DNA from 3 places in the Moraxella sp. K1664 genome. Region 2 is predicted to be linked to each of the others. Evidence: predicted binding sites of a transcription regulator. Region 2 holds the regulator's gene; each other region holds the start of a gene.
What was found. Region 2 encodes PhoB, which activates phosphate uptake and scavenging genes when phosphate is short. Its sites were predicted from a motif close to TGTCATNAANCTGTCATAA; they were not measured.
Positions count from the first base shown of each region.

Region 1: the regulator PhoB is predicted to act here: its motif matches at 2,103-2,121, upstream of AAHK14_RS07935 (porin).
Region 3: the regulator PhoB is predicted to act here: its motif matches at 2,036-2,054, upstream of AAHK14_RS09495 (inorganic phosphate transporter).

Region 1 covers NZ_CP155576.1:1,565,366-1,569,644, forward strand. Annotated here, with positions in the region: gene trxB (thioredoxin-disulfide reductase) at 1-591, opposite strand, end outside; gene AAHK14_RS07930 (tRNA-(ms[2]io[6]A)-hydroxylase) at 922-1,590, opposite strand; gene AAHK14_RS07935 (porin) at 2,239-3,240, shown strand; gene AAHK14_RS07940 (pteridine reductase) at 3,320-4,090, opposite strand; gene AAHK14_RS07945 (tRNA nucleotidyltransferase) at 4,087-4,279, opposite strand, start outside.
Region 2 covers NZ_CP155576.1:528,464-532,742, forward strand. Annotated here, with positions in the region: gene AAHK14_RS02840 (Ppx/GppA phosphatase family protein) at 1-188, opposite strand, end outside; gene AAHK14_RS02845 (ATP-binding protein) at 368-1,600, opposite strand; gene phoB (phosphate regulon transcriptional regulator PhoB) at 1,655-2,335, opposite strand; gene phoU (phosphate signaling complex protein PhoU) at 2,445-3,116, opposite strand; gene AAHK14_RS02860 (IS110 family transposase) at 3,343-4,279, shown strand, end outside.
Region 3 covers NZ_CP155576.1:1,901,312-1,905,590, forward strand. Annotated here, with positions in the region: gene mrcB (penicillin-binding protein 1B) at 1-18, shown strand, start outside; gene AAHK14_RS09490 (Na/Pi symporter) at 148-1,965, shown strand; gene AAHK14_RS09495 (inorganic phosphate transporter) at 2,207-3,796, shown strand; gene AAHK14_RS09500 (hypothetical protein) at 3,894-4,049, shown strand.

The DNA of each region.
Region 1 (4,279 bases), 1.0 Mb from region 2:
GTTGCCGTTTTTGACTTTTTCAAAGAGTTGGTCTTGCATGATTTTCTCGGCACGCAAACTATCACGGCGGTGGATTAGGGTAACGTGACTTGCGATGTTGGACAGATATAGAGCTTCTTCTACGGCAGTGTTGCCCCCACCGATGACGACCACTTTTTGGTTTTTATAAAAAAAGCCGTCGCAGGTGGCACACGCTGACACGCCACGCCCCATAAATGCCGTCTCACTGTCAAGCCCTAGATATTGGGCGGTTGCCCCTGTGGCGATGATAAGGGCATCACAGGTATAAGTGCCGTTGTCGCCTGTTAGAGTAAAGGGGCGGTTTTGTAGGTCGGTGGTGTGGATATGGTCATAGATGAGCTGTGTCCCAAAACGCTCGGCGTGCTCTTTCATGTTATCCATGAGTTCGCCCCCCGTCAAACCTTCTTTTCCGCCCGTCCAGTTGTCAATCTCGGTGGTGGTGGTCAGCTGTCCGCCCACTTGTAGCCCTGTGATGATGACGGGATTTAAGTTAGCACGGGCAGCGTACACCGCAGCTGAATAACCAGCAGGGCCCGAGCCTAGAATGATGAGTTTGTGATGAGTAGCCATAATACTTCCAAATATAAGATGATAAAATAAAACCCCATTCTCAACTTTGTATAAGTGATGGATTTATTAAGGGTGAATTGCAATTCGCCCCTACAAACAAAAAATAATTATTGAAAAATCAATAAGTTACTATTTTAATTTAAGTTAAGAATGAAGTAAAATAAATTATGTTTAACTTTTAACCATCAATCAATTAAAGTTAAAACTAAGGCAAAAGCCAAAGAATAAAGCCATAATATGCGTCTGCCTGCCCAAATTGCAAGCATCATTCACGCTAAAATTTAAAATCCGATGATTGATAAATGCGATGATGACGTGCTTGGATAAATTTTAAACAAAGTCAGGCACGCCACTATGAAAGCGTAACTCCCCATCAGGGCTGTCTATCAGCTCGGCTTCCACCGCTCGGAAAAACGCCACTCGCTCATCTATCGGTTCATCTGACACCGACTGGGCGAGGGCAAGGTAGTCTTCATAATGACGACTTTCGGATTTAAGCAGGTATTTATAATACTTTGATAGCTTTTCATCATTGATGACATCCGCCAATGCTGAGAATCGTTCACATGAGCGAGCCTCGATGAACGCCCCGATAATCAACACGTCTATCATGCCCGCAGGCTCCCACGTGCGTTTGTGCTTTAATAGTCCCTTGGCGTATCGCCCTGCAGGCAGGTGCGACCATGCAATGCCACGCTCTTTCATGAGTTCTAGCACTTGCTCATAGTGAAGCATCTCTTCACGCACCAGCTGGGCAAGTTTTTCTTGCAAATCCCTGTGAAACTCATAACGAAAAATCAAATTCATCGCCGTCCCTGCCGCCTTTTTCTCGCAGTTGGCGTGGTCTTGCATGAGCAGGGGGAGATTATCTTTGGCGACGGCAAGCCATTTATCGCTGGTTTTTGCCCCCAAAAACGCATGAATGTGGCTAATGTCGGTTTTGGCTTTGGCACGGCTTGCGATGGCGTGCAGGCCATCTTCGGGCAGTATGTCGGTCATGGCATCTTAATAAATCAAAAAGCAGTGGCTATTTTATCATGATTTTATCAAGCTGGCGATAATATGATGTGGGGATTTTTACCCAAAAAAACAGCGATTTGATAATATTGATATTATTTATTGGCATCATCTGTTTGGCGGTCTACTCAGTCATTTTGCCGTATAAATTGTTTATTTTTTATACTTATCTCATGTTTATCTCACGCCTAAAATGATGACGAAATACAGTCATCCAAAAGAAGTCGGTTAAATTTATAAGTATAATTAAAAATCACTCTCAATGTTTACAAAATTTTTGGAAAACAGAAACATTTTAAGTTATTGATAAATATATATATTTTGAAAAAATATAAAAAAAGTGTGAATTTTTGTGATAAAAAGTGTTGCAAAATATGACAAAATTGGTATTCTATACACACGGTATGGGATTGATGACCGTTTTTGTCTATTGTGTTAAACTTATGCAGGATTTGATACATGATTATCAAAAAATGTAAAAGTTGTCATGAGTATGTCATAAAACTGTGATGAAATACCCATATTGGCAATAACTTAAAACCGTGATAAGTCGTGAAGTGATTGACAGCTTATCACACTGGGTGCAAGCGTACAGCAGCCCCATCACTAAAAATGTCAGTGGAGAAACCCATGAAAAAACTACTTTTAGCGTCAGCTGTTGCTGCTCTGTCTATCACAGCTGCTAATGCTGCCCCACAAGTTTACGGTAAAGCGTTTTTAACTCTTGATGTGCAAGATGGCAACAGTAATAGTGCATCACAAGACTCTCGCACCCAACTAAACTCTAATGCATCACGCATTGGTTTTAAAGGTTCAGAAGCCCTAACAGCAAATACTGACCTTGTTTATCAACTAGAATACCGTGTTGAAGTTGATGATGATACTCGTACCTTCGAAGCTCGTGATAGCTATCTAGGTCTGTCTAACAAGCAATATGGCACCCTACTTGCTGGTCGCCTAACAGCGATTGATGGCATGGTTGACTATGCTACTGTTGCCCAAGGTGGCGTGATTGGTGGCGACAACGTATTGGCATCATTTGATGCCCCACGTGCTAACAACGCTTTTGCTTATGTATCACCTAACTATAATGGTGTTAATTTCTTAGGCATGTATGTTCTTGACGAAAATGACTCTCAAGATAGTCTAGCTCGTGATGCATGGGGTGTGGGTGCTCAGTTTGAGCCTGAAAATACTCCATATCGTGCGGGTGCTACCTATATCCAATCAGGTAAGACAAAAGCTATTCGTGTAAGTGGTGCTTATGACCTAAGTCCTGCTACTACTGTAGCTGCCTTATACCAGAATACTCAATATAGCACTCTACATCAAGATGTTTTAGAAACTGGTTCTGAGAAAGAAAATGCATTTACTGTGTCTGCTGAACATAAGTTGGTTCAAACTCCATGGACTGCTTACGGTCAGCTAGATTTTGTTGATAATGCAGAAGGTTTTAAAGATGCTGAGGTTTTCCGTACTGTTGTTGGTAGCAAGTATGCCTTTAACCAAGCAACTACTGGTCATCTGTATGGTGCTTACCAACGTTCTGAAAATGTAAACCTAAGAGCAGATGCTGACGGTAATAAAGCTAACGCCTATGGCATTGGTGCAGGTCTAGAATACAAATTCTAATTTGTATCACACTCTTACAAAAACCCGCCTTATGGTGGGTTTTTGCTGTTTTAGGTTTTTCATTTGCTAGCCGCTTTTTTTATCCACCCCTTAACGTCAAGCTTCGCCCACCGTCCACCGCCAAAATCTGCCCTGTGATATAAGGAGCAGTTGCCAAAAACAGCACCGCTTGGGCGATGTCATTAGGCGTACCGATTTTTTGTAAGGGAACGGAACTCACAAGTTTGTCTTTGGTGGTGTCGTTTAATTCGTTATTTTTATTATCTTCTGGAAAAATGTTCACACCAGGGGAGACGCCATTGACCCGCACACTCGGGGCAAGCTCCAATGCCAAGGACTGCACCATGCCCAGATGTGCCGATTTTGCCATGTTATAAATGGGATAACCGACAAAGGGCTTATCTCGTGCGTGAATGTCAAGTAGGCTAATGATTGCCCCATGATTTGTGATAAGCTCATCTTTAAAAGCATGGCTTAAAAATAACGGAGCTTTGGCATTGGTCAAAAACAAATCGTCCCAGTCCGTTTGCCATTTAGCAAAATCATCATTCATATCACTGGGATAAAAACTTGACGCATTATGCACCAAAACATCAATCCGCCCAAATAAAGCTAAGGCATGATTTTTAAAATCCGTTAATGTATGTTTATCATTGATGGTATTTAAATCCGCTTGAATGATTTTGGCACTATTATCACAAATGGCATTTAATTCATCTGCCAAATATTGAGCGTCCGTTTGGCTGTGATGATAATGGATAATAACGTTAAAGCCGTTACTGTGAAAGGCTTGGACGATTGCCTTGCCAATGCGTTTTGCTCCGCCTGTGATGAGGGCGACTTTTTTCATAAAATTGCCTTTTTTAAAAATTCGCTTAATGTTAATAATCTTAGCCGTGTCAGCTCATTGCCAATTTGCTTGCCTTTTAATGTTTTATCAATATTGTTAATCGTTACCGATTGATACAGACTAATGGCGTGATGAAAAAATTCACGATTGATTGTTTTGTCGTTTATGATTTCTACCGTATCAATTAAA
Region 2 (4,279 bases):
AGTCCACGCTCTTGGGCGTCGGCACTTAAATGACCTTGCTCATCTAGCCCTGCCCCCAGTTGGACTTTTTCGGACATGGACGCAATTTTTTTTAGCTCGCCATCTTTGACATAGGCGATTGCCATGTGAAAGCTGTTTGACCCCAAATCAATGGCACATAAGAGTTCATCATCGATGATACTTGACATAACTGTCCTTTGGCTGTGTGGCTAAGTGGATAAAAAGTGATAAAATTGTCAGATTAATTTTAAAATCAAAAAAAGCTTTTAAAATTTGGTGTTATCAATATCTGCACACCCATTTTTAATACACTTTTAACATATTTTTAAAAAACCCTAAATCATGGTCACGCCCAATTTTAAAATCATCAAACCAATCGCTCTTTGGGAAATAGGATTTTAAAGGTAGAACCTTGACCCAACACCGAATCGATGTGCAGACTTGCCCCATGTTTGTGCAGGACATGCTTGACAATGGCAAGCCCAAGCCCCGTCCCACCCGTGGCACGAGAACGCCCACTATCAACCCGATAAAACCGCTCGGTCAGGCGTGCCAAATGCGTCTCTTCAATGCCAATGCCATTATCAGCAATGCTTAGCAGTCCGCCATCTGACGTCTCTTCCCACAAAATGCTAATCTCGCCCTGCCTGCCTGTCTCGGTGCTGTCCGTGGGCGTGTATTTCATGGCGTTGATGACAAGATTTAAAATGGCACTGTATAAATATTTCTCAATGCCCAGCACATGACGCTCGGTGTCTAGGTGTATGTCTAGCAAATGCCCGAACTCTTTGTTGGTCGCACGGGCGTCATCAAAGACCTGCATGAGCAATCGGGGCATGTCCACCGCCACTTGTTGCTCGCTGTCATCATGTTCTAGTCGTGACAACATGAGCAGGTCATTGACTAAGTTGTTCATCCGCCGTGCTTGCTCGCTCATCAAGGCAAAGCCCCGTTGCCATTTGGGTTCTAGGCTCGGGGCGTTTGAGAATGTCTCAATATAACCCATCAGCACCGTCAAAGGCGTTCGCATTTCGTGCGACACGTTACCCACGAAGTCGGTTCTCATTTGTTCTAGATGATGAATGTAGGTGTGATTGGCGACGGTCAAAAGCACGTGGTTATGGGCGTTATTAATCCTAGCGAGTGTAACCTTATAAATCTCGCCACGGTAAATCTGCCCAAAAAACTCAAAGGCTTGTTTGGTGGATTTGGCGGTATTGGTTGGGTTGGGTTGGTTGGTTGGATTAGCCGATTTGGCAGATTGATAAATGGCATGAAAAATGTCAGGGAATTTTTCCAAAAATTCATGATTTAAAATCAGCGATGACACCTTAGCACCGATAATCGGCTTATCCACATAAGCGGTCAAGATAAACAGTGCCGATGAGTTATGCCACACTATGCGTTCGTGTTCATCTAATATCATCAGCATGTCATCGGATGATTCTAATATCTGATAAAAATCATCGGATAAATCAGGGGCTGTGTCTAACTTTGCATTGACAGCCTTTGCATTGATAGCCGATGACCGACCGACAACATCTGCCGTCGTGTCTGTCTTATCAAGCCCCTTCTTATCAAGCCCTTTATCGTCCAACATGAAACTTGCCTTGCTTTTGTTATATCATTTTGATTTTTAAAATATTTTTATTAATCATTGATTAGAAAACCGATAACCCGTCCCACGCACCGTCTGAATCAGCCCATCCACGCCATGCGGGGCAAGCACTTTACGCAAACGGCGAATATGCACATCAATGGTACGCTCATCAATGTACACATTACCACCCCACACATGGTCTAATATCTGACTGCGACTGTACACTCGCTCAGGGTGGGTCATGAAAAATTTTAACAGCTTATACTCGGTGCTACTGACCGCCACAGGCGACTCAGCGACCGAGACACGCTGACTTTTGTCATCAAGGCACAGCTCGCCCACGCTCAGCACTTTATCAGTTGGCATGCTACGGCGTAACACCGCCTTGACACGGCTAACCAGCTCCTTGGTGCTAAATGGCTTGGTCATATAATCATCCGCCCCAGCGTCCAGCCCCAGTACTTTATTGTCTTCTTCGCCTTTGGCGGTCAGCATGATGATAGGAATGTCATCGGTACTGCTGTCTTTTTTGAGCAAGCGACAAAAATCCACCCCCGATGTGCCTTGGGGCAACATCCAATCCAATATCATCAAATCAGGGCGAGCGTCCACAATCTGACGATGAGCCGTCTTGACATCATACGCCGACACCGTCTCAAAATCCGCCATCTGTAACGTCGTGGCAATCAGCTCGTTAATGGCAGGTTCGTCTTCAACGATTAAAATGGTAGGCATGGGTTATCCTTAATTCACACAACAGCCCATATAGGGCATTGCCAAAAAATAACAATACTATAACAATAACACAAAACATCACAAAAGTGGGTAACTATTTGCAACCACCCTACTCCCCCACAACATCACGCACCACACTCATCTCGCTATGGCGAATGTCCGTACCGCTACTGGTATAGATGACAAGCTCCGCCACGTTACGGGCATGGTCGCCCACCCGCTCCAACGCTCGCAATACCCACAGCGTGTGCATAATCTCGGACGACTTTATCTCATCTTTGTCCTGTAATGCCACCAACAGTTCGCCATACTCGCTATCAACAAGCTCGTCCATCTGCATGACATCAAAGGCAAAACGACTGTCGTGATTATTAAAGGCTTCCAAAGCGTCCAGCGTCATCATACGCACATTGTCGGCAAGGGTGTGGACATTGGCATGAATGGGCGTGTCATATAGGGCAATGCGAGCGATTTTTACTGCTTCATCGCCAATCCGTTCAAGGTCAATCACCGCCTTACTCATGCTCATGATATACCGCAAATCCACCGCCGTGGGCTGACGCATGGCGACAAGTTTGACCACTTTGTCATCAAGCTGTCTTTCATAGTCATTGATTGTCTTGTCTGACTCAATGACCGCCCGTGCCAGCTCTTTGTCGCCATCGGATAGGGCTTTGATGGCTTTACCGACATTACTGATTGCCAAATTGCCCATCGTTAGGAGCAATTCTTTGGCAACGGTTAATTCGTGGTCGTAGGATTTTGAAGTGTGTTTTTCCATTATTTTTTCCAAATTTTAATTAAAAATTATTAAAATTGTCAATTAAACTTCCTAAAAAACCAGTTTTCCGTTCGCCCTTGTATCAACCCAACACCAAACCTAGATTATCTGCTAGAATGTTGTTGGGTTATACAAGCAAAGAGAACACGGGTTCGCCCTTAGTGTCTTAACACTGGTGCTCAGATGGTGTCCTTTGCTTGTCATCTTAACTCTGAATGGTATCTAAGTGCGTTTATTAAAACAGACACTGCATAAACAAGGCAAGAGACAGATGATACACTATATTGGCATAGACATCAGCAAAGCAAAGTTTGATGTTGCATTTATAAACCCAAGCACAAATAAAGTAAAAACCAAGGTTTTTAACAACAACAAAGCAGGCTTTGATTTACTGCTTGCTTGGTTAAAAACCAATGTCAGCAATCATCTTGATGAGCTACACATCATCCTAGAAGCAACAGGGGTTTATCATGAACACCTAAGTGAGTTTCTTGATGATAATAATATCAAGCAAAGCATTGTCAATCCTAACTATGTCCGCAAATTTGCAGACAGTTTGGGGGTAATCCATAAAACTGATAAAAAAGACAGCATTATTTTATCAAGGTATGGTTATAGCCACAAGCCTGAGGTTTGGGTAGCACCTAGCATTGAAGCCAAACAGCTAAAAGCTCTATTGGCTCGCTTAGAAGCACTCAAAGAAGATTTGCAACGAGAGCAAAACCGACAAGAGTTGCTCTTATCACCCAATCTGCCCGATTTGGTTAAAGCATCCATGCAAACAGTCATCAGTGTCCTTCAAGAGGAAATTGCCAAACTCACCAAAGACATTGATGACTTTGTTGACAAACAACCAAGTTTAAAGCAAGACAAAACCTTACTTGAAACCATTGACGGCATTGGTTCTGTTATTGCCAAAGAAGTGGTATGCTTAATACATACCAAACAATTTAAAAAAGCCTCACAGATGGCTTCGTTTTTAGGCTTAATACCCAAACAAAGACAGTCAGGTGTCTTTAAGGGAGCAACCAAACTGTCCAAACAAGGGCAAGTCTCTTTGCGTGCTAAGCTGTATATGTCTGCAATGAGTGCCATTCGTTATAATAGCACCATTAAGGCATTTTATGAACGATTACAACAAAACGGTAAAACCAAAATGCAAG
Region 3 (4,279 bases), 1.4 Mb from region 2:
GCAGAAGAGAGTTTTTGATGTATAGCCATTAAAAACCATTTGCAAAATCAAATCAATACTGCTATCATTGATTTATGACAAAATAGTGACAAAACTATAACAAAGCCATGACAAAACTGTAAAATAGGATTGTCGTGGTTTTTGTTCATGCCACATACCAATCATGAAGTGTCCATCATGAAACGCAAAAACTACCTACATCATCTCATGCTTGTCGTCTTTGCCGTGGGGCTTGGTTTGTCCTTTTGGTACAGCTCGGCTTGGCTACATCTGTGCTATGGGCTTGCCTTGTTTTTGTTTGGTATGCAATGTATCGAAGAGGGCTTACACAGCACGGCAGGCGGGACACTTGAACGCTTGATGACAAAAAGCACCGCCACACCCGCCAAGGGTTTTTTGTTTGGGGTGGGTTCGACCTTTATTTTGCAGTCCAGTACGCTTGTATCGCTTTTGACCATCGCCTTTTTGGGGACGGGCATGATTACGCTTGCTGGCGGTATTGCCATCATTTTTGGTACCAACCTTGGGGCAACGACAGGCATTTGGCTACTTGCCTTGGCAGGGCAGAGTGTAAGCTTATCGCCTGTTGCCATTCCCATGCTTGTCTTTGGGATTTTGCTTGGGTTTTTTGGTGGTCAGCCCAAGGCGGTAGGGCGGATATTGGTGGGGGTGGCACTTATTTTTATGGGCATTGATGCCATCAAATCAGGCTTTGGGGCGTTTGGCGGACAGCTTGATTTTGCGTCTTTGAATTTTAGCCCAACCTTAGAAGTGCTGACCTTTGCAGGGATTGGGTTTTTATTGACGTGTGTGTTGCAGTCGTCCCATGCCACGCTGATTTTGACCTTGACCGCCCTTGCCAGTACACAAATCACCATTCCCCAAGCCTTTGCCATTGCGGTTGGTTCAAACTTAGGCTCATCTGCCACAACTGCCATCATGGGCATGATAAGTAGTGAGCGAGCAGGACAACGCCTTGCGTTGGCACACCTGATTTTTAATGGGGTAACGGCTCTTTTGACCTTTGTGCTTTGGATGCCGATGACCACGATAGTGGACACCATTGCCGAGCTTGCCAATTTTCCGCCTTTGATACAGCTTGCCTTATTTCATACGCTCTTTAACGTGTTTGGCATTGCGGTGTTTTGGCGGTGGCAGGGCAATCTTGCCAATGCTTTAACCAAAATCCTGCCCGACAAAGCCAACACCAAACTTCTGCCCGATGGCTCACAGGCAGTCATGCCACGCCATCTTGACCCCAATGCCTTGATGTCGGCAGATATTGCCCTGCGAGCGGTATCCCAAGAGATTCGCCATTTGGCAAGCCTTAGTATGGAAGTGATGTCGCACGCTGTCTTTGTGCCAAGCGATGATATTTACAAAAAAGACGAGTCGCCCACTGCCCCCACACCGCCTTTTGAACCGAATGTGCAGACTTTGTACGAGTGGCAGATTAAGCCTTTATACAGTGAGATTTTGGACTTTGTTAGTAAAATGGACGTGGATGAGACCGACACCCGCCAAGATGAGCTGACTGCCATTCACCTGGTGGCGTTTACACTACTGGGTATGGTTAAAGATGCCAAGCATTTGCAAAAGAATATGGCAAAGTTTTTGGCGGTTGATGTAAAGAATGACAAAAAAGATGGCGACATCAATGACATCGGTCAAGAATACCGCTATCTTAGAGAGCATTTGTTTGTCTCACTACAAGCCCTTGCCAAGGCGGGGGAGATGAAGCTGGGTTCACAAAAATGGGTCATGCACATAGACACGCTCATTCGCCATGCTGATGGGCTTGATGAAATGCGTGGGCAGGTATTTGACCGCCTGCGAGATGGCGTACTTGATGGCGAACAGGCATCATCGCTCATGAATGATATTAGCTATGTCAAACGCATTGAAGATGGTGTGCTAGAACTTCTGATGGGGGCAGGCGAGATGTTTTGTTGTCAGGCACGTTAATGCTGTCAAAAAAGCAAACAATCATAACATTTTGATACATTTTCCCAAAACTTATGAAATGTGTTAAAATTGTCATATAACTGTCATATTTGACTTTTATAATGCAACGATTTTTGGATACAACCATGTTATCCATGACGATTCAGATTAAATAGTAGTGGCGTTGCCCATTTAAGGATTGAATGGGTAGGGCTTTTTTATTGTCATATTCTTTTAATTTAACCAACCCTTGGCGGATTTTATGGTAAATTCAGCAAAGCAGTCCACGCCCATGGCGGCGAATGTCTTTTTTGCCTTATTGATGTTAGGTATTAGTGTCTATTTTGTGATGTGGGGACTTGATTATACCAATCATCAGCAAGTTGTGCTGTTTTTGGTGGCATCATTTTTTGGGATTTTTATGGCGTTTAACATCGGTGGTAACGATGTCGCCAACTCCTTTGGTACGTCAGTCGGAGCAGGGACGCTCAGTGTTACCCAAGCCCTAGCCGTGGCGGCGATTTTTGAAGTCTCTGGGGCGGTCTTGGCAGGGGCTGCCGTGACTGACACGATACGCAGTGGTATCGTGGACATCTCCGATTTGGGGGTGTCGCCCAATCAGTTTATTTATCTTATGCTCTCAGCACTCATCGCGGCGGCGTTTTGGCTACTGTTTGCCACCAAGCGGGGTCTGCCTGTCTCCACCACACATGCCATCATCGGGGGTATCGTGGGGTCGTCTATCGTGCTTGGCGTGAATCTGGGTGGGTCTGAGCTTGCTTTATCCACTGTTAAATGGTCAAAAATCGGCGAGATTGCCATCTCTTGGGTGCTCTCCCCTGTACTAGGCGGGGCGTTGTCCTATGTTATTTATGGGCTGGTTAAAAAGAACATTTTGGCGTACAACGACCACATGGAAATCAAGGTCAAAGAGCTAAAAGCGGAGAAAAAAGCCCTAAAAGCCCGCCAAAAAGAACATTTTGAAAACCTACCAGAAGAGAATAAACTGGACTACACCACCGCCTTACTGCGTGACCAAGAGATTTATAAAGAAGTGGACAGTGCCGATGAGCTAGAAACAGGCTATTATAAAGAGTTGCACGCCATTGAACACAAGCGTGAAAACCTAGACACCCTAAAAGCACTCAAAACATGGGTGCCACTTATCGCTGCTTTGGGTGCGGTCGTGATGACAGCGATGGTGGTGTTTAAGGGGTTAAAAAACACAGGGCTAAACCTATCCACCTTGCATTCTGCCCTTGTCATGGGCATGATTGGGGCGATGGTGTGGCTGACCGCCTTTATCTATACCAAGACCATTCGTGGTAAGCACAAAGAGGATTTGGGGAAAGCGACCTTTATCATGTTTAGCTGGATGCAGGTGTTTACCGCTTGTGCCTTTGCTTTCTCACACGGTTCAAACGACATTGCCAATGCCGTTGGACCTTTTGTGGCGATTATGGACGTTATCCGTGAAAACGCCATTGCCGCCAAAGCCACCGTGCCTGCTCCTGTACTGGTTACCTTTGGTGTGTCGCTTATCGTGGGGCTTTGGTTTATTGGCAAAGAAGTTATCCAAACTGTTGGGACAAATTTGACCGAAATGCACCCAGCGTCAGGATTTTCTGCCGAGCTTGCGGCGGCGGCGGTGGTCATGGGGGCGTCAAGCCTTGGTATTCCTGTATCCAGTACGCATATCCTTGTCGGGGCGGTGCTTGGCATTGGACTTGTCAATAAAAACACCAACTGGAAACTCATGAAACCCATCGGGCTTGCGTGGATCATCACGCTCCCTGCGGCGGGGGCGATTAGTGCGGTGGCGTTTGTGGCATTGTCAGCGATATTTGGCTGATGATAAAATTAAAAAAGAGCGGATTTACCGCTCTTTTTTGTTGGCAAAAATTTAAAGGCTGTTATCCCCAAGGAACTTTAAAATTACCACAAATGCAATGATGTTTGGATATAGCCCCTACAAGCCTGTGACAAATATCAAGTTTGCTAGACATGCGTTGGCAACACGCCTAGAAGTGGTGGATAATGCCTATACAGGGGGCGTGACGGATTTGCCTAGCTTTAAGGATGGTGAGATTTTTCATGCAAAATAGATAAAAGCGTTAAATTTTCATCTTATTTTATAAAAATGTTATCAATGGCAGGCACGTCCTAGATAAAAACCGCCGATGACAATGGCATTTGTTTTGACAAACTTATCACTTAGTCAGATTCAAAAAATGATTTACCGCTTTTAACGTTTGCTGATAAGGCGGTGTGTGTTTGCCCTGATGAGATATTAACCGCTCATGCAACAGAGCAGGGGTGGGATGTGGTGGATTGG